2 regions of the Mesorhizobium sp. M0514 genome follow, and region 2 is predicted to be linked to the other one. Evidence: predicted binding sites of a transcription regulator. Region 2 holds the regulator's gene; the other holds the start of a gene.
What was found. Region 2 encodes PhoB, which activates phosphate uptake and scavenging genes when phosphate is short. Its sites were predicted from a motif close to TGTCATNNANCTGTCAT; they were not measured.
Positions count from the first base shown of each region.

Region 1: a site for PhoB is predicted at 5,727-5,743, ahead of NKI61_RS21670 (YdcH family protein). Genes of this name have one in related genera too.

Region 1 covers NZ_JAMYQZ010000057.1:6,038-15,290, reverse strand. The annotation lists gene NKI61_RS21705 (response regulator) at 1-373, shown strand, start outside; gene NKI61_RS21700 (Stf0 family sulfotransferase) at 374-1,126, opposite strand; gene NKI61_RS21695 (sterol desaturase family protein) at 1,207-1,488, opposite strand; gene NKI61_RS21690 (sterol desaturase family protein) at 1,485-2,339, opposite strand; gene NKI61_RS21685 (chloramphenicol phosphotransferase CPT family protein) at 2,516-3,067, opposite strand; gene NKI61_RS21680 (lytic transglycosylase domain-containing protein) at 3,076-3,933, opposite strand; gene ispG (flavodoxin-dependent (E)-4-hydroxy-3-methylbut-2-enyl-diphosphate synthase) at 3,937-5,190, opposite strand; gene NKI61_RS21670 (YdcH family protein) at 5,478-5,657, opposite strand; gene NKI61_RS21665 (YdcH family protein) at 5,897-6,100, shown strand; gene NKI61_RS21660 (IclR family transcriptional regulator) at 6,125-6,940, opposite strand; gene NKI61_RS21655 (transporter substrate-binding protein) at 7,096-7,926, shown strand; gene NKI61_RS21650 (amino acid ABC transporter permease) at 7,996-8,661, shown strand; gene NKI61_RS21645 (amino acid ABC transporter permease) at 8,663-9,253, shown strand, end outside.
Region 2 covers NZ_JAMYQZ010000076.1:373-9,625, forward strand. The annotation lists gene xylF (D-xylose ABC transporter substrate-binding protein) at 1-690, opposite strand, end outside; gene NKI61_RS25010 (ROK family protein) at 956-2,191, shown strand; gene phoB (phosphate regulon transcriptional regulator PhoB) at 2,222-2,911, opposite strand; gene phoU (phosphate signaling complex protein PhoU) at 2,928-3,632, opposite strand; gene pstB (phosphate ABC transporter ATP-binding protein PstB) at 3,674-4,498, opposite strand; gene pstA (phosphate ABC transporter permease PstA) at 4,516-5,832, opposite strand; gene pstC (phosphate ABC transporter permease subunit PstC) at 5,829-7,289, opposite strand; gene NKI61_RS25040 (substrate-binding domain-containing protein) at 7,385-8,413, opposite strand; gene NKI61_RS25045 (PAS domain-containing hybrid sensor histidine kinase/response regulator) at 8,911-9,253, opposite strand, start outside.

The sequences.
Region 1 (9,253 bases), on a different contig from region 2:
CGAGGACAATGACGTGAACCAGCTGGTGTTCGGCCAAATCCTCAATGGGCTTGGCCTCAGCTACCGCATCGCCAGCAATGGCCGCACGGCCGTTGAGATGTACCGGGCGCTGCGGCCGAAGCTGATCCTCATGGACGTCTCCATGCCGGAGATGAACGGCTACGAGGCGACCCGCGCCATCCGGGCGGCGGAGGCAGCGAGTGGCAATCACACACCAATCATCGGCGTCACCGCTCACGCACTGAAGGGCGACCGCGACAAATGTATCGAGTCCGGAATGGACGACTATCTGCCCAAGCCGGTGTCGCCCGACCGCCTCGGCAGTAAGATCGGCACATGGCTCAGCGAAACGGTCGCGGTAAAGAGGGCTTGATCAAATCGCCGCGTCCAGACGATAGCGGTGCATCCAGTCGAGACTGGTCTCGTCGGAGAGCTTGGCGACGCCCGGCTTTACGTCGGCGGCATTCGGCGCCGGAACGCCCAGCGCCTTGCAGATGGATGACAATGCCGCTGCCGGATCGGCTGACAGGCGCTCATAGCCGATGCGCAGCGGGACGATCCCCTGCTCCGCGAACCAGACATTCCAGCTCGCGTCATAGGCTTCGAGTTCGGCAAGCTCGCGCTGGATCCGCTTGAAATCGTAGCGGGGTTCCTGCGGCGGTGCGACCCGTTCGATCTCGGTTCCGTCGGGCGCGATGTGCCAAAGCCCAGTCTGCTCGGCCTTGATCAGCGACACCGCCTGCGCCAGCTTGTTTTCGCGCGAAAGATGGATGTAGAGGATCCGGCCGAAGGCCTTTTCAAAGCGTGCTTTGTCCGATGGCAGGTCTGGGTAGATCCGGTCGAGGATGGCCGAGAGTTCACCCAGGTTTTCCCGCATCAGGCGCAAGCCGAAGACGCCTGTTCCGCCCCTTCCCGCGCTGATTGCCGCACCGAGATAGGCGACGTCGAAATCATGCGCGCTCATCGTCTCGGGATGCGGCAATTTCCACTCTTCTGCCCATTCCGCCTTGTCCTGCCGCCGGTAGAACGAGTGCGGATCGCCGGCTGTTTTCGTCGAGGCCAGAAGGCCGCACAGCAAGGTGCTTCCGGTTCTCGGCGTGCCGCAGATTATGTAGCCGTCAAGCATCTGGGACTCTGTCGCTTGTCATGGATTGGGCTAACCCCGCCAGGGCGCGGTGACACGCGCGCTTCGCGAAAGGCTCCAGTCTAGCCGCGCCGGAAGGGATAGAGGAATTGCTGCCAGTATCCGTTCGGAACGGGATGTCCGTGAATGCCGTAGCCGTTCGGCCAGCGCCCTTCGGGCATATGATGGGTGCCGAACAGCCGGTCGAGCAGCGGGAAATGGATGGCGAAATTTACGTCGATCGCTTCTTTTTCGAGGCCGTGATGCCAGTGGTGGTAACGCGGCGACACCAGCACCTTTTCGACTGGACCGAAACTGGTTCCGATGTTGGAATGGATGAACGACGAATAGACGTAGACGATCAATATATATACGTCTGGATAGCCGATTCATCGAACCCCAGCACGAACATCGGGGTGGCCGTCAGGCTGCGCAGCACGATGATTTCCAGGAAATGCATGCGCGCACCGGCAATCCAGTCCATCGACTTGGCGGAATGGTGCACGGCATGGAACTTCCACAGCCAGGGAATGCGATGAAAGGCCCGATGCACCCAATACTGGGCAAGGTCGGTCAGGAACATCACCGTCAGCAGTTGCACCAGCCACGGCAAGCCGTGGACCCAGGCGCGCACCGAACCAAGGGCGCCCTGTGAATTGACGAAGTTGGACGGCGCCAAGGTCAGGTAGGTCAAAATCTGCACCAGCAGCGACGAGACCAGATAGTAGAACAGGTCCTCGCGCCATTCGTCGCGGAACACGGTCTGATCCTTGTTGCGCGCGAAAAGACGTTCGAGCGGGACGAACAGCACACCCATGAACAAGGCGTTCAGGATGAAGAAATCGAGCCCGAAGAACACCCCGTCGATGTGCAGTTGATGGCGCACCGGAAGCATGCCGACCAGCGACGCCAGCAGCACAGTGAACATCGCTGCCGCGCCGAGCGTCTTTTGCCTGCGCAGCGTCATGCTGAGGATCGCCAGGATATAGCCGGAGATGAGGACGAAATAGAGCACCGGCTTGAAGAACAGCATCTGGTGGATGGGGGCCAGATCCGGCATCGATGTAAGCGACGGGTAGCGCAGCACGATGACCATCAGCAGGGCGGTGACCCCGGCAAGCAAGCCAATCGAGCCGGACAGCCAGCCAGAACCGAACGGCCGTTTGGCGCGCGGCGTTTCAAGTTCACTTACAACGCGTCTAAGGAAATTTGCCACCGCCCCCTATGCCCCGCCTTTTTGACGATCGCAAAAAAGCTCTCGTCGGAGATATCGACCTCTTTTGCTACAGCAGGGCTCATTAATATTTAATCGCCACGACCCTGCACATGACGGGTGACTATCGCTTTTGGGCGATTGGAAGAGCCATGATTGCAACAAAAGAACACCGGCCACTATAGTCGGAATCTTTCCTGGATGCGACGGGCGCATTCAAGCGGCGTCAGCCGGCTGGTGTCGACTTCGAGGTCGTAGTCCATGCCCTTGTGGACGCGTCCATATTGCCAGCGCGCCAGGCCAGGCAGCCTGTCGGCGCGCGCGGCCTCGCGCGCTTCCAGCACCTCCAGCGGCGCCATGACGCCGACCAGATGCAGGTCAAAGCTCGACAGCAACTTGCGGTGCTCCGCTATCTCGTCATTGAAGATCACGTCGTCGACAATGAGATTGTTGCCTTGCCCGGCCATGGCGGCGATGGCATGGCGCATGCCGCGCATGGCTCGCGCGCCGACCGGCCCGCTCCTGATCACCACCGACGGCTTGCCGTCTTCCAGCACGGTCTCAAAGGAAAACCCGTCGGCATGATCCTGCAGCGCCGGCGGCAGCATGTCGATGAAAGCATCCATCTGGACATGCAGGAAGGGCTCGGTGGCGATTGTTTGCAGCGCCCTGGCGATCGAGCTTTTGCCGGCGCTGCCGACGCCATTAAGCAGGACGATTTTGGCCGTCATGTCGCCCCCTATCGGTTGCGCACGACGATACAGGCGCCGCCGACGCTTTGCAGTTTCTGGCAGATGACGTTGGCGGCGGCACGGTCGTCGACGCCGATCCTGACGGCGTAGATGCCGCGTCGGCCGATCGGCGTGCGCACCCGGCTGACCACCGGGTCACGACCGGAAAGCAGCGCCGGAAACCGGCTCCTGACCCTCAGCCACTGATTGATCGCAGCTCCCCTGCGGAAATTGCCGGCCACCTGGACGCCCCATGGCTTCACATTGATCGAGGCCATCGCCACGGTTCTGGACATGATCACCGGCAGCTTGCGGCAGGCGACGGGAAAGCTGGTTTTCGCGTCGAGCGGCTCGATCGTTCCGGCGTAGGCGCTGTCGGAGAACTTGTCGGCCGGTTCGCCCATGATGTCGAAGACGTAGCTCTCGGTCTCCATGGGCAAGAAGCCGCCCGAACCCAGCCAGCGCGAAACGCGGCTCTCGCCGGCATTGTAGGCAGCCGCCGCCAGGCCGAGATTGCCGAAGCCGGTCTTCATTTCGGCGAGATATTTCGCCGAAGCCGGGATCGCCTGGTCGATGTCGAAAGGATCGGCCAGCCCGCGCATCTTGGCGGTGCTCGGCATGAACTGGGCGATCCCTTCGGCACCGACCGGGCTAACCGCATTGGGATCGAAGCGGCTTTCTTTCCAGATCAGCCGGGCGAAGTAATCCTTCGGCAGGCCGTTCCGCTCGGCATGCGTCTCGATCAGGTCACAGACATGGCCGATCAATCGTTTCGCCGCCGAGCGCGATTGCGGTGGATCGGCAAGCGCCTGTCCGGCACTCAGCCCGCAGAACAGGATCACACCGGCTTTGAGCAGCCCCCGCATGGCTCATTCGGCCGCGGCTTTGCCGTGCTGTCCAAACCGCTGCTCGATATAGTCGGCAACCATTTTTTCGAAATCGGCGGCGATCGACGGACCGCGCAGCGTCGCCGACTTCTTGCCGTCGACGAAGACGGGTGCGGTCGGCATCTCGCCGGTGCCGGGCAGCGATATGCCGATATCGGCGTGCTTGGATTCGCCGGGGCCGTTGACGATGCAGCCCATCACCGCGACCTTGAGGTTCTCGACGCCGGGATATTTCTCCCGCCAGACCGGCATGTTCTTGCGCAAATCGGCCTGGATGTTCTGGGCGAGCTCCTGGAACACGGTGGAGGTCGTGCGACCGCAGCCGGGGCAAGCGGCGACGATCGGCACGAACTGACGGAAGCCCATGGTCTGCAGCAGTTCCTGCGAGACCTGCACCTCGCGCGTGCGGTCGCCATTCGGCTCCGGCGTCAGCGAGATGCGGATGGTGTCGCCAATGCCTTGCTGCAAGAGGATGCCCATGGCAGCCGACGAGGCGACGATGCCCTTGGATCCCATGCCGGCTTCGGTGAGGCCAAGATGCAGCGCATGGTTGGAGCGCGTGGCAAGCTCGGCATAGACGGCGATCAAATCCTGCACGCCGCTGACCTTGGCCGACAGGATGATCTTTTCGCGGGCGAGGCCTATCTCTTCGGCCATTTCGGCCGACAGGATGGCCGACTGCACGATCGCTTCGCGGGTTACTTCCTGCGCCGTCAGCGGAAAGCCTTGGCGCTGGTTTTCGTCCATCAGCCGGGTGAGCAGCTCCTGATCGAGCGACCCCCAATTGACGCCGATGCGCACCGGCTTGTCATGCCTGATCGCCATTTCGACGATCGCGGCGAACTGGCGGTCCTTCTTGTCCTTGAAGCCGACATTGCCAGGATTGATGCGGTATTTGGCCAGCGCCTCGGCACAGGCCGGATGATCGGCCAGCAGTTTGTGGCCGATATAGTGGAAGTCGCCGACCAGCGGCACATTGATGCCGAGCCGCTCGAGCCGTTCGCGGATGCGCGGCACGGCGGCGGCGCTCTCGTCACGATCGACGGTGATGCGCACGATCTCGGAGCCAGCGCGATGCAAAGCCGCAACCTGCGCGACGGTCTGGTCGATATCGGCCGTGTCGGTGTTGGTCATCGACTGCACGACGACCGGCGCGCCGCCGCCGACGACCACGCCGCCGACATCGACGCCGACCGATGTCCGGCGCGCAAAGGGGGAGGAAAAATACCCGGTCATGCCGGCAGCCTCTTGATCACCCGAGCGACATACGTCCACGTCGACGCACGCTCAATCAGCTATCAGCGCATAGCGCTGAGGTTCGGGCATGAGGTGGAGGAGCAAAGATGGCTTGTCAATGGCGACAGACAAGCAGAGCCGCCAAATCGCAGCAGCGCGGTGACCCCACAGACGGGTTTCGCCAGCCAACAGTATCGGAATCAGTAGCAAAAACAGGCCTCCGGCGGCATGTCGCCACCGGAGCGATAGTCACGCGCCAAGGCGGCGCGTCTAATCCTGGAAGGGCGTCAGTGTCTCGTCGGTTTCGCCTTCAGTTTTTCAATCTCGTCCTTGAGTGCCAGCTTGCGTCGCTTCAGATTCACGATTTCGAGGTCGTCGACCGATGGATGGTTCATCGCATCGTCGATCTCGCGTTCGATATCACCGTGTTTCCGCTGTAACTCATCAAGATGGGATGCAAGAGACATGATTGGTTCTCCCTTTCATGGTTTCCTCGATTGCAGCCGTCAAAGGCACGTCCACCGCAGGTCGCATCTGTGACGGCACCATGACAGTCTGCCACCATCCGGCTGCGATGTCGAATGCTGCGTGGTAGCATTCCACGACAATGTGATATGTGATATTGGCTGCGCGCCGGCGGCAATTGATGCCGCCCCCGCCCAATCATGCCCATTGCCGGGCGCCGCAGACATGCAGACGGTAGAGAATGTCCGACCAGGAAAAGGCCGATGTCCGCCTCGAATTTTCCCGCCTGAAGCAGGAGCATGCCGATTTCGACGCGGCCATCAATGCGATGATCGCCATGGGCTGCGACCCCTTGCAGATCCAGCGCATGAAGAAGAAGAAGCTTTTCCTCAAGGACCGGCTGATGGCGCTGGAAGACAAGATCATTCCGGACATCATCGCTTAGCCGACGGCCTCGGGGCCTAACTGCTCACCCCGCTATCGACAGCCGCGCCGCGCGATGGCGCAGCAACGTCAGCAATTCGTCGGTCTTCTCCGCTGAAGTGTCGATCGGCACCACCAGGCACAGCGTCGCCTCGACCTTGCCGGCGGCCGCGAAGACAGGGGCGGCCAGGCATTTGGTGTAGGCGTCGACCAGCCCCGAAGTGATGCAATAGCCGGTCGTTCTGGCCGTCGCGATATCGGCAATGAAGTCGTCGAACTGCAGCCTGCGGCCGTCGGGCAGCAAAAGGTCGTCTTCCGAGACCATGTCCTGGATGGCGGCCCTTTCCAATCCGGCCAGAAGCAGCCGCCCCGATGCCGTCCATGGCAGCGGGATCTGCAGGCCGGTGGCCGAGCTGATGCGGAACGGCCTGGTGCCGGGGCTGGAATGGACGATGGTATAGCGCCCGCTTTGCAGCATGCACAATTCGGAGGTCTCGCTGGTCTCGCGCGACAGATTGTCGACCTCCTGCCGGCCCCGCCTAAGCAGGTCGTTGCCCCTCACATAGTCCATTCCATAGAGGTAGAGCTTCTTGCCGAAATAGACCCGGTTGCCGTCGCCCTCCATCTCCAGGAGACCCGCATCGACCAGCGAACGCACCAGCGTATAGGTGGTGGAGCGCGGCGCATTCACCCCCTTGGCGAGATCGCCAATGCCGATGGCGCGCTGCGTAGCATGCAGGAAGTCCAGGATCTCCAGCACCCGGTTGAGGCCCTTCTCGCGCGAGCCGGAGGTCTTGTCGGGCGTCGGGCTCTCGGCTGGACCAAGCTCCGCCCGATCCGTGAGTCCATTGCTATCTTGCATAACTGATTCCTGATGTTAGTATCTGTCTTGTATAGGATACATATGTCTATTGTAAGAGACAATTCAGGTCGGCGACACGTGTGTCTGTAGGGGAACTCAAACAACAGGAGGTCGCAGTGAACGACGCATCCAAGCGAGATTTTCTGAAACTGGGCATGGCCGGGCTTGCAACGGCGGGCGTGATGACCGCTGTCAGCGCCGAAAAGGCGGCGGCACAAGCCGCATCCGACAGCGTTCTGCGCACCGCGCTTGACCGCGGCAAGCTGATCGTCGGCACCGGCAGCACCAACGCGCCATGGCATTTCGAAAACGATGCCGGCGAGCTAGTCGGCATGGACATCACCATGGGCCGCATTCTGGCCAAGGGCCTGTTCGACGATCCGAGCAAGGTCGAGTTCGTCATGCAGGATCCGGCGCAGCGCATCCCCAATGTCACCACCAACAAGGTCGACATTACCATCCAGTTCATGACCATGACCGCGCAGCGCTCGCAGCTGATCCACTTCTCCAGGCCATACTATGTCGAGGGCGTCGCCCTGCTGACGCTGCCGACGGCGGAAAACAAGACCTTCGACAAGCTGCTCGCCGGTGGTTCGGCGACGCGCATCTCGATCCTGCAGAATGTCGATGCCGAAAGCTCGGTCCATTACGCCCTGCCGGAGGCGCAGGTGCTGCAGATCGACACTCAGGCCAATGTGCTGCAGGCACTGGAATCGAAACGCGCCGATGCCGCCGCTGTCGATCTTTCAACCGTGCGCTGGCTGGCCTCGCGCAACCCCGACAAATATTTCGATGCCGGCAAGAGCTGGTACTCGATGCTCTACGGCGCGGCGGTCAGGCAGGGCGACCTGGACTGGCTGACCTTCGTCAACCAGACCTTCACCATCGCGATGTTCGGCCATGAGACCACACTCTACGACGCCGCCTTCAAGGACTATTTCGGCCAAGAGCCGCCGGCCCGCCATCCCGGTTTCCCGGTTGTCTGACAAGTGCTGGCGGAAGGGTTAGCCCTTCCGCCTTCTAGTTCGCATCCCCTTGGTTATTGCCGGAGACGCATGGGCTATACGCTCAACTTCAACCTGATCTGGCGCCATTTCGACAAGCTGTGGGGCGGCCTTCTGCTCAGCCTCGAGCTTGCCGTGATTTCGATTGCCATCGGCGTCGTCATCGGCCTGGTGCTGGCGGTCTGGTATGTCTCGGCCGGACGCGTGGTGCGCGCCATCATTGCGGCTTACGTCGAATTCATCCGCAACGTGCCGCTGATCCTGCTCGTCTATCTTGTCTTCTACGGCCTGCCGACGGTGATCGACGTCGCCTACGACGCGCCGACCTCGTTCGTGCTGACGCTGTCGGTCTATAGCGGCGCCTATCTGGTCGAGGTGTTCCGCTCCGGCCTCGAAGCCGTGCCGCGCGGCCAGCTCGATGCCGGCAAGGCGATCGGGCTCACGCCTTGGCAGCGGCTGGTTCATGTGCGCCTGCCGACCATGCTGCGCATCACGCTGCCGGCGCTGTCCAACACCTTCATCTCGCTGTTCAAGGACACGTCGATCGCCTCGGTGATCTCGGTGCCCGAGCTCACCTTCGGCGCCCAGTGGATCAACTTCAACACCTTCCGCATCGTCGAGGTCTATCTGGTGACGACGGCGATGTACCTGGTGACCGGCTACACCCTGCTCTTCGGGCTGCGGCTGGTCGAACGCCGGTTCAGGGCTGCGCGCTGACATGCTGAGCCAGATCCTCTACGCCGTACCGTTCCTCGCCCAGGGCTTCGCCATCACCTTGTGGGTGTCGCTGCTGGTCGTGGTGCTGTCGCTGATTGCCGGCGTCGCGCTCGGCGTCGGCCTGGTCTACGGCCCGGCGCCGCTGCGCTGGGCCGTGCGCATCTTCTCCGACACCATCCGCGGCATCCCGATCCTGGTGCTGATGTTCTTCGTCTATTACGGCCTGCCGGCCATCGGCCTGCATCTGCAATCCTTCTCGGCGGCGGTGCTGGCGCTCACCTTGTTTAAGACCGCGCAGGTCATTGAGTATCTCCGCGGCGCCGTCGGCTCCATTCCCAAAGGGCAGTCCGAGGCGGCGATGGCGATTGGGCTGACCTTCCGCCAGCGGCTCACCTACCTCATCTTTCCGCAGGCCTTCCGGCGCTTCCTGCCGCCCTGGATCAACGGCGTCACCGATGCGGTCAAGGGCAGCGCCCTGGTCTCGCTGCTCGGCATCACCGACCTGATGCAGGCGATCAACCAGGTCATCGGCCGCACCTATGAGGCGATGCCGCTCTACATCCTCGGCGCCTTGATCTATTTCGCCGTCAAC
Region 2 (9,253 bases):
CAGCGCGGCGACAACGCCGCCGGCGGTGCCGTCATTGGCCGCAACCACGGCATCGACCTTGTTGTCATTGGCGGTCAGGAACTGTTCCATGTTCTTCTGGGCGTTGGCCGGCAGCCAGCCATCGGTATAGGCCTCGCCGACATTCTTGATCTTGCCCGAGTCGATGGCTTCCTTGAGCACTTCCATCGAGCCCGAGAACAGGAAATCGGCATTCGGATCCGAGCCCGAGCCCTTGATGAAGACATAGTTGCCTTCGGGCTTCGCCTTGAACACTTCGCGGGCCTGCATGCGGCCGACTTCCTTGTTGTCGAAGGTCAGGTAGAAGACGTCCTTGTTCTCGATCAGGCGGTCATAGCCGACGACCGGAATGCCTTCGTCCAGCGCCTTCTGCACCGCCGGGCCGATGGCCGAGGCGTCCTGCGCCAGGATGATCAGCGAGTTGGCGCCCTGCGAGATCAGGCTTTCGACGTCGGTCAGCTGCTTGCCGGGATTGGACTGCGCGTCGGCGGAAATGTACTTGTCGCCGGCAGCCTCGATCGCCGTTTTCATCGCCGCCTCGTCGGTCTTCCAGCGCTCTTCCTGGAAGTTCGACCACGACACGCCGATGACCTTGTCCTTCGCCTGCGCGACCGACACCAGCGCCAGCGACATGGCGACACCCGCCAGCATGGCGGCTGCAAATCTGTTCATCATAATCCTCCCTGCGCCGCGTGCGGCGCGACAAAACTGGCCCGAGGGCCGGCACACAGAGGCCCTATTTTTTCGAGCCTCGAAAAAATACTGGTTCAATGATAAGGCGCTGTCAACATCGATTCTGATGGATTCTGATGGCCTTGCCGAATTTTTTCGAGGTCCGCAATAAACAATGACAGGGCTGCCGGCGTCTGCCAATATTTGGCTGGTGCCGTCGAACGCCTTCACTATCATGAGGCGCGAGGAGGCCGGGAGGAAACAAATGTCGGTTGGAATCCGCCACGACGATCTGCGCCGTCGCAACCGTGCGATGGTGATTTCAGCCGTGCGCCGGGCCGGCCAGCCGTCGCGGACCGAGATTGCGGCGACCACCGGCCTCAGCCACTCGACCATATCGGCAATCTCGTCTGATCTGATTCAAGAAGGCATCCTGATTGAAGGCAAACCTGGCGAGACCGGCGCACTGAAACGCGGCCGGCCGCAGGTGGGCCTTGGTCTCAACCCGGAAGCGGCGGCGGTGATGACCGTCGTGCTGTCGCTCAATTTCCTGTCCGTCACCGTCATCGACTATGCCGGCCACGTCGTCGCCGAGGAACAGCGCCGGCTGGACACGCTGACCAAGCCGCGCGACGAGCTGATTGGCGAATGCGTAGCAATCGTCCGGCGGCGGCTTGAGGATCCCGACCTCGATGTCCAGAGCATCGCCCGCATTGCCATGGGCATCCAGGGCATCACCGATTCGCAGGCGCGCGCCATGCTGTGGTCGCCGATCACGCCACTGACCGACATTGCCTTCGCCGACATGTTGGAAGCGGAATTCGGCATTCCGGCCACCATGGAGAACGACTGCAATATGATGGCGGTGGCCCTGCAATGGCGCCAGCCCGAGCGCTACCGCGACAATTTCATCGCGATCCTCTTGTCGCACGGCATCGGCATGGGACTGGTGCTGAAAGGCGAACTGTTCACCGGCACCCATTCCTCGGGCGGCGAGTTCGGCCACATGATCCACCGTCCGGGCGGCGCGCTCTGCCGCTGCGGGCGGCGCGGCTGCGTCGAGGCCTATGCCGGAAACTACGCCATCTGGCGCAGCGCCAAAATGATGGGCGAGGATGCCGAGCCGGTCGATATCGGCGACGCTGATATGCGCGCACTCGCCGCGCGCGCCCGCGAAACCGACGGCCCGGAGCGCGAAGCCTATCGCAAGGCCGGCGAGGCGCTCGGCTTCGGCCTCGGCAGCCTGTTTGCGCTGATCGATCCGGCACCCGTCGCCATGGTCGGCGTCAGCGCCGCCGCGTTCGACCTGATCGAACCGGCATTGCGCGAAGCGATCGCCCAGACCGCCGGCGGCCAGCACTCGAAGTCGATCTCCTTCGACACCGAGCCCAACGAGCTGCCGCTGATCCGCGAAGGCTGTGCCATGCGCGCGCTCGGCTTCGTCGATCAGGAGATTTTTGCGCCGGGTATTCAGCCCAAATCCGGCAAGCATGTCGCGTGAATGGCCGGCAACGGCGCGACGCGCAGGATCCTAGTCTTCCCTGATCGCGTAGCCGGCGCCGCGAATGGTACGGATGACATCCGGCATGCGGCCGTTGTTGACGGCCTTGCGCAGCCGCCCGACATGCACGTCGACGGTTCGCTCGTCTATATAGATCGTCTCGCCCCAGACATTGTCGAGCAGTTGGCTGCGCGAGAACACGCGGCCGGGATGGCGCATCATGAATTCGAGCAGCCGGAACTCGGTCGGTCCGAGCCTGATCTCGCTCTTCTTGCGGTAGACCCGGTGCGATTCTCGATCGAGCACGATGTCGCCGACCTTGAGCACGCTCGACAGCACTTCCGGCTTGGCGCGGCGCAGCAGCGCTTTCACGCGCGCCATGAACTCCGGCGTCGAGAATGGCTTGACCAGATAGTCGTCGGCACCGGTGGACAGGCCGCGCACGCGATCGCTTTCCTCACCGCGCGCGGTCAGCATGATGATCGGCAGCCGCTCGGTTTCGGGCCGCACTCTAAGCCGCCGGCAGAGCTCGATGCCGGAAACAGCGGGCACCATCCAGTCGAGCACCAGGAGATCGGGCACGTTTTCCTGCAGGCGGATCTCGGCCTCGTCGCCGCGTGTCACCACCTCGACGTGATAGCCTTCGGATTCGAGGTTGTAGCGGAGGAGCACGCCTAGCGGCTCCTCGTCCTCCACGACCATGATGCGTGGCGCGATCATAGGCAGTTCACCCTCATCAGGCCGGCGTGGCCATCGCCGTCTCGTCCTGCTTCGGACGATTGGCGGGCAATTGCTGGCCGGTCAGCACATAATACGCATTTTCGGCGATGTTGGTGACATGATCGCCGATGCGCTCAAGATTCTTGGCGCAGAACAAGAGATGCGTGCAGGCGGTGATGTTGCGAGGGTCTTCCATCATGTAGGTCAAGAGCTCACGAAACACGGACGTGTATTTGACGTCGATGCGCTCGTCGTCATTCCTGAGTTTTGCAAGAGCTGCCGCATCGGTGGCGGCATATTCCTCGACGACGCCTTGCACCTGGATCAGCACCAGCTGCGCCATGGCATCGATGGAGTGCGAGAGGTCGCGCGGCGTGACGCTCAAGCCCACGGTGCCGACGCGTTTGGCGATGTTCTTGGCGAGATCGCCGATGCGCTCGAGGTCGCCGGCCATGCGGATCGAGCCGACCACGGCGCGCAGATCGTTGGCCATCGGCTGGCGCTTGGCGATCAGCGTGATGGCGCGGTCGTCCAGTTCGCGCTGGCGCGCATCCATGATGGCGTCGTCGGAAACGACACGCTGTGCCAGCGCATTGTCCGAATTGAGCAGCGCCCTGGTCGAGCCGCTGACCATCGAGCCTGCCAGATCGCCCATGTCGCGGATCAGCTTGCTGATCTGCCCGAGCTCTTCATCGAAGGAGGCGACGGTATGTTCACCCATGATCTTGGTCCTCGTGCCTGAAAATTCACCCGCCGGACGGCTCAGCCGAAGCGGCCGGTAATGTAGTCCTGGGTGCGCTTGTCGTCGGGGTTGGTGAACATCTTGTCGGTGGCGCCCTCCTCGACGAGATAGCCGAGATGGAACATCGCTGTACGCTGCGACACGCGCGCCGCCTGCTGCATCGAGTGGGTGACGATGACGATCGTGTAGTTCTGGCGCAGTTCGTCGATCAGCTCCTCGACACGGGCGGTGGCGATCGGATCGAGCGCCGAGCAGGGCTCGTCCATCAGGATCACCTCCGGCGACACGGCGATGGCGCGCGCGATGCACAGGCGCTGCTGCTGGCCGCCGGACAGGCCGGTGCCGGGCTCCTGCAGGCGGTCCTTGACCTCGTTCCAGATCGCAGCCTTCTTCAGGCTCTGCTCGACGATCTGGTCCATGTCGGACTTGCGCTTGGCCAGCCCATGGATGCGCGGGCCGTAGGCGACGTTCTCGTAGATCGACTTCGGGAACGGGTTGGGTTTCTGGAACACCATGCCGACGCGGGCGCGCAGTTCGACGACATCGATGTTCTTGTCGTAGATGTCGTCTTCATCGAGCGTGATCTTGCCGGTCACCCGCGCCGAATCGATGGTGTCGTTCATGCGGTTGAGGCAGCGCAGGAAGGTCGACTTGCCGCAGCCGGACGGGCCGATCAGCGCCGTCACCTGGTTCTGGCGGACGTCGAGATTGACGTCGAACAACGCCTGCTTCTCGCCGTAGAAGACGCCGACCTTGTCGCCGCGCATCTTGATGACTTCGTTCGACTTGGCGTTCATTTTGTCGCCCACTGCATTCTCAAGGGACTGTTCGGTCATGATGTTCATACCAAATTGCCTTTTTTCTACCAGCGCCGCTCGAACCGGCGCCGAAGCACGATCGCGGTGATGTTCATGGCCATGAGGAAGACGAGCAGGATGATGATGGCGCCGGACATGCGCTCGACAAAAGCGCGCTCAGCCTCGTTTGCCCACATGTAGATCTGCACCGGCAGCGCGGTCGCCGGATCGAAAGGCGTCGTCGGATAATCGGCGACGAAAGCGACCATGCCGATCAAGAGCAGCGGTGCTGTCTCGCCGAGCGCACGCGCCAGGCCGATGATGGTGCCGGTAAGGATGCCTGGGGCGGCAAGCGGCAGGATGTGGTGGAACACCATCTGCATCTTGGAGGCGCCGAGCCCGAGCGCTGCCGAGCGGATCGACGGCGGCACCGCGGCAAGGGCGGCGCGCGTCGCGATGATGATGGTCGGCAGCGTCATCAAAGTCAGCACCAGGCCGCCGACGAAGGAAGCCGAGCGCGGCATGCCGAGGAAGTTGATGAACACGGCAAGGCCAAGCAGACCGAAGACGATCGACGGCACCGCCGCGAGATTGTTGATGTTGACTTCGATCAGGTCCGTAAAGCGGTTCTTCTTGGCGAACTCCTCGAGATAGATCGAGGCGGCGACGCCGATCGGCAGCGCCAGCAAAAGCACGATCACCATCATGTAGAACGAACCGATGATGGCCACGCCCATGCCCGACGTCTCGGGCCGGCTGGAGGCGCCATAGCTGAACAGGCCGGTGTTGAAATGCTCGGCCATCGCGCCTTCGGCTTTGAGCTTGTTCATCCAGTCGATCTGCTGGTCGGACACCTTGCGGCGCGCTTCATCGACGCCGAGGTCGATCTGGCCCTTGAAGGCCGAGTCGAGATTGGCGGCGGCCAGGATGTCGACGTCACGCGTCGTGCCGATCACCGACGGATCGGCGGAGACGATGTCGCGCAGCTGGACGCGGGCGCCTTCCGACAGGAAGCCCTTGAGCTTCAGCATCATCGGCTTGTTGGCCGGATCGATGCCGAGCTTGGCCACCAGCGCGTTTTCGGCGAGCTTGGGATAGTTCGCCTTGATCAGCACGGTAGGGTCGGTCGCGCGCTTGCCGGAGGGATCGATCACCTTCTCGTCGAAGGTGACCGGCAGCGTCACCGTCGTCTGCCAGAAGGCGGTGTAGCCTTTCGAGACGATGGTGATCAACATGATGGCCAGGAACGCCAGGCCCACCGAGATCGCAATCACGCCATAGATGCGGAACCGGCGTTCGGCGGCGTAGCGCGCCTTCAGCCCGATGTCGCGGCGCGGACGCGCGACGGCACCCGCCATCGTGTCCAGGGGGATGTCGGTCATTCGTACTGCTCCCGGTACTTGCGCACGATGTAGAGGGCGACGATGTTCATCACCAGCGTCAGCGCGAACAGCGTCAGGCCGAGCGCGAAGGCGACCAGCGTCTGCGGCGAGTTGAACTCGAGATCGCCGGTCAGCTGGTTGACGATCTTGACGGTGATGGTCGTCATCGCCTCGAACGGGTTGGCCGTCAGATTGGCCGCGACGCCCGCCGCCAGCACGACGATCATCGTCTCGCCGATGGCGCGCGACGCCGTCAACAGGATGGCGCCGACGATGCCGGGCAGTGCCGCCGGCAGGATCACCCGCTTGATCGTCTCGGAGCGCGTGGCACCGAGGCCGAGCGAGCCGTCACGCATTGCGCGCGGCACCGCGGTGATGATGTCGTCGGACAAAGAGGACACGACCGGGATCAGCATGACGCCCATCACCAGGCCGGCGGTGAAGATGCTCTGGCCCTGGATGAAGGGAGAGCCGCCGGTGAGGGCTGCTGAGAGGTCGCGCAGGAACGGTCCGAGCGTGACCACGGCGAAGATGCCGTAGACGATGGTCGGGATGCCGGCCAGCAGTTCAAGCGCGGGCTTGACCACCGACCGGACGCTGCGCGAGGCGTATTCGGACATGTAGACCGCCGACATCAGCCCTACCGGCACTGCGACCAGAAGCGCGACGGCGGCGATGTAGAGCGTGCCGGCGAGTAGCGGGATCAGGCCGAACTGACCCTGGCTGCCGCCGGAACCGGCGGCGGCGAAACGCGGATCCCACACCGTGCCGAAGAAGAAGCTCATCGGTGATACGCTTTCGAAGAAGGTGATCGTCTGGAACAGCATCGACAGCACGATGCCGACCGTGGTCAGGATGGCGATGGTCGAGGCCGCAAGCAGCCCCCACAGCATCAGCTTCTCGACATTGTTGCGCGCCCTGGCGCGCGGCGCGATCTGCCTCAGCGCATAGAAGGCGCCGGCGACCGACAGCGCGAAGGTCAGCACGGCGCCGAACAGGCCGAGCCGGTCCTGGACCTGGTTCGCCTCGACCGCGATCGGGATCATGTAGTCCTGTGTGTCGCTGGCCAGTGCCACGCCCTTGGCGGCGAGCAGCGGCTGCAATTCGGCGAAAGTAGCGGGAAGTGCGGTATCGCCATCGAGCCGGCGCAAGCCCTTGGCCAGGCTCTTCACCAGGCTGGCGTCGAGCGCTTCGCTGGCGACCTTTGTGTCGGCGGTGCGCTCGGGCAAAGCGGCATGGATATGCCGGTCGAGATAGAAGGAAGAGCCGATATCCCAGACGGCGAGCAAAAGGACGGCAGGCAGGACCGCGAGCAGAAAGGCCCACCAGCCATGATAATGCGCGCGCGAATGCGGCTTGACCTTGCCGGTATCCTGCGCCGCGGCGCGCTGGCGGCCGACCACAAAAGCGACCACGCCTATGACGATGATTATGGCGAGTACGAGCAAGGACGACATAACCCACCCCAGGGAAAATTCAGATCGCCGCCGCCGTTGCGGCAAGCGGCGAAATCAGGGCGCGGAGTTCATCCGCGCCCTGATCCGTCCGTTGATTACATTGTCTTTCCGGCGGCGAAGGCGTCGCGCTGGCCCTGACGTTCGGCGTCGGGAGCGGAAACCAGGCCGTACTGGGCGAGCGGGCTTTCCGGGCCGATCATCTGGTCATCAAGGAAGAACTCGACATATTCCTTGAGGCCAGGAACGACGCCCAGATGCGCCTTCTTGACGTAGAAGAACAACGGCCGCGACACGGGGTACGTGCCATCGGCGATGGTCTGCGTCGAAGGCACGATGCCTTCCACGGTAGCGACCTTCAGCTTGTCGGCATTGTTCTCGTAGAAGGCGAGGCCGAACACGCCAACGCCGGTCTTGTTGGAGTCGATGCGGGCGAGCGTCTCGGTGTAGTCGCCGTCAATGTCGACAGCCTTGCCGTCCTTGCGGATGGCGATGCAGGTCTTGCCGATTTCCTTGTCGTCGGCGATGCCGGCAGCCTTCAAAGCGGCCTTGTCGCAGCCGGCGTCGAGCAGCTTGGTCTCGAACACTTCACGGGTGCCGTGCTTCTCACCCGGGATATAGGCGGCGATATCCCAGTCGGGCAGCTTCGGATTGACCTGGTTCCACTTGGTGTTCGGGTTGTCGACCAGCTTGCCGTCGACCACCAGCTTGGCGGCGAGCGCCTTGTAGATGTCGGCGGGAACCAGCGCCCAGTCCGGACCCTTGATGTCGGTGGCAAAGACGATGCCGTCATAGCCGATGCGGACTTCCTGGACGTCCTTGACGCCGGCGTCGGCGCAGGACTTCAGCTCGTCCTTCTTGATCGGGCGCGAGGAGTTGGCGATGTCGATCGTGTCTTCGCCGACGCCCTTGCAGAACTCCTTGATGCCGGCGCCGCTGCCGCCGGACTCGACCACCGGGGTCTTGAAGCTGATGAAAGTTTCGCCGAACTGCTCGGCGACGATCTTGGCGTAAGGCAGCACGGTCGACGAACCGGCGACCTGGATCTGGTCACGCGCAGCGGCGACACCGGACGATGCGGCGAACGCTACCGCCACGGCCGATGCCGTAACGAGGAATTTCTTCATGTGGCCTGCTCCTGTTCGGAAGATGGTCTCTTGGCGCCCTCTTCAAACCGGCGCCCGCTGAGGCCAATAGCCTTCGATTATTACAGTCGCATGACAGTTTCGTGTCAGCCCGGTAACGTCGCACAGACGTCTTGTGGGCCGCACCCTTTAAGCCGGTTTGTGGGAATGGAAGTTGCCGCTGGAATCATACGCTTGCGCAATTCGTGCTGGCATCAAGTCCCGGCACACCGCAGGCCGCGATGCCGAGAAAGAAAAACCGGACGGGAGCGCGTTGCCCGTGGCCAGAGCGAATCTTGGCCGAGCCATCGCCAAAAACAGGTCCGTTGGGGTAGATTCGACGCTGTTTCTTGTCGGCGGTCGCTTGCTCCCGCCCGTAACTGAATGAGCGGTTTCGTTGCGACCATTGTCCTGACTGGGCGCTAGCTTTGATATGGTGCGATCGCACCATAGCCTTGGCTGTTGCGGCGCGGCCGAATCCCGGCCGGCGCCGCAGGTTGCTATCCAGCGTCTCGTTGGGCTTCGCCTGATATGCCGACCCAGCGCTCGACCTTTTCGAGCAGCGCCCTGGGGCTGATCGGCTTGGGCAGATAGTCGTCCATGCCGGCTTCCAGGCAGCGCTCGCGGTCGCCCTTCAAGGCATGCGCGGTGACGCCGACGATCGGGATATGCATACCCGTATGTTCTTCAAGCCGGCGAATTGCGGCGGTGGCCTCGAGCCCGTTCATCTCCGGCATCGAGACGTCCATCAGGATGATGCGCGGATTAAGCCGGCCGAAGGCGTCGAGCGCCTTGCGGCCGTTGCCGACGATTTCGAAACTGTAGCCGGTTTCGCCGATTATC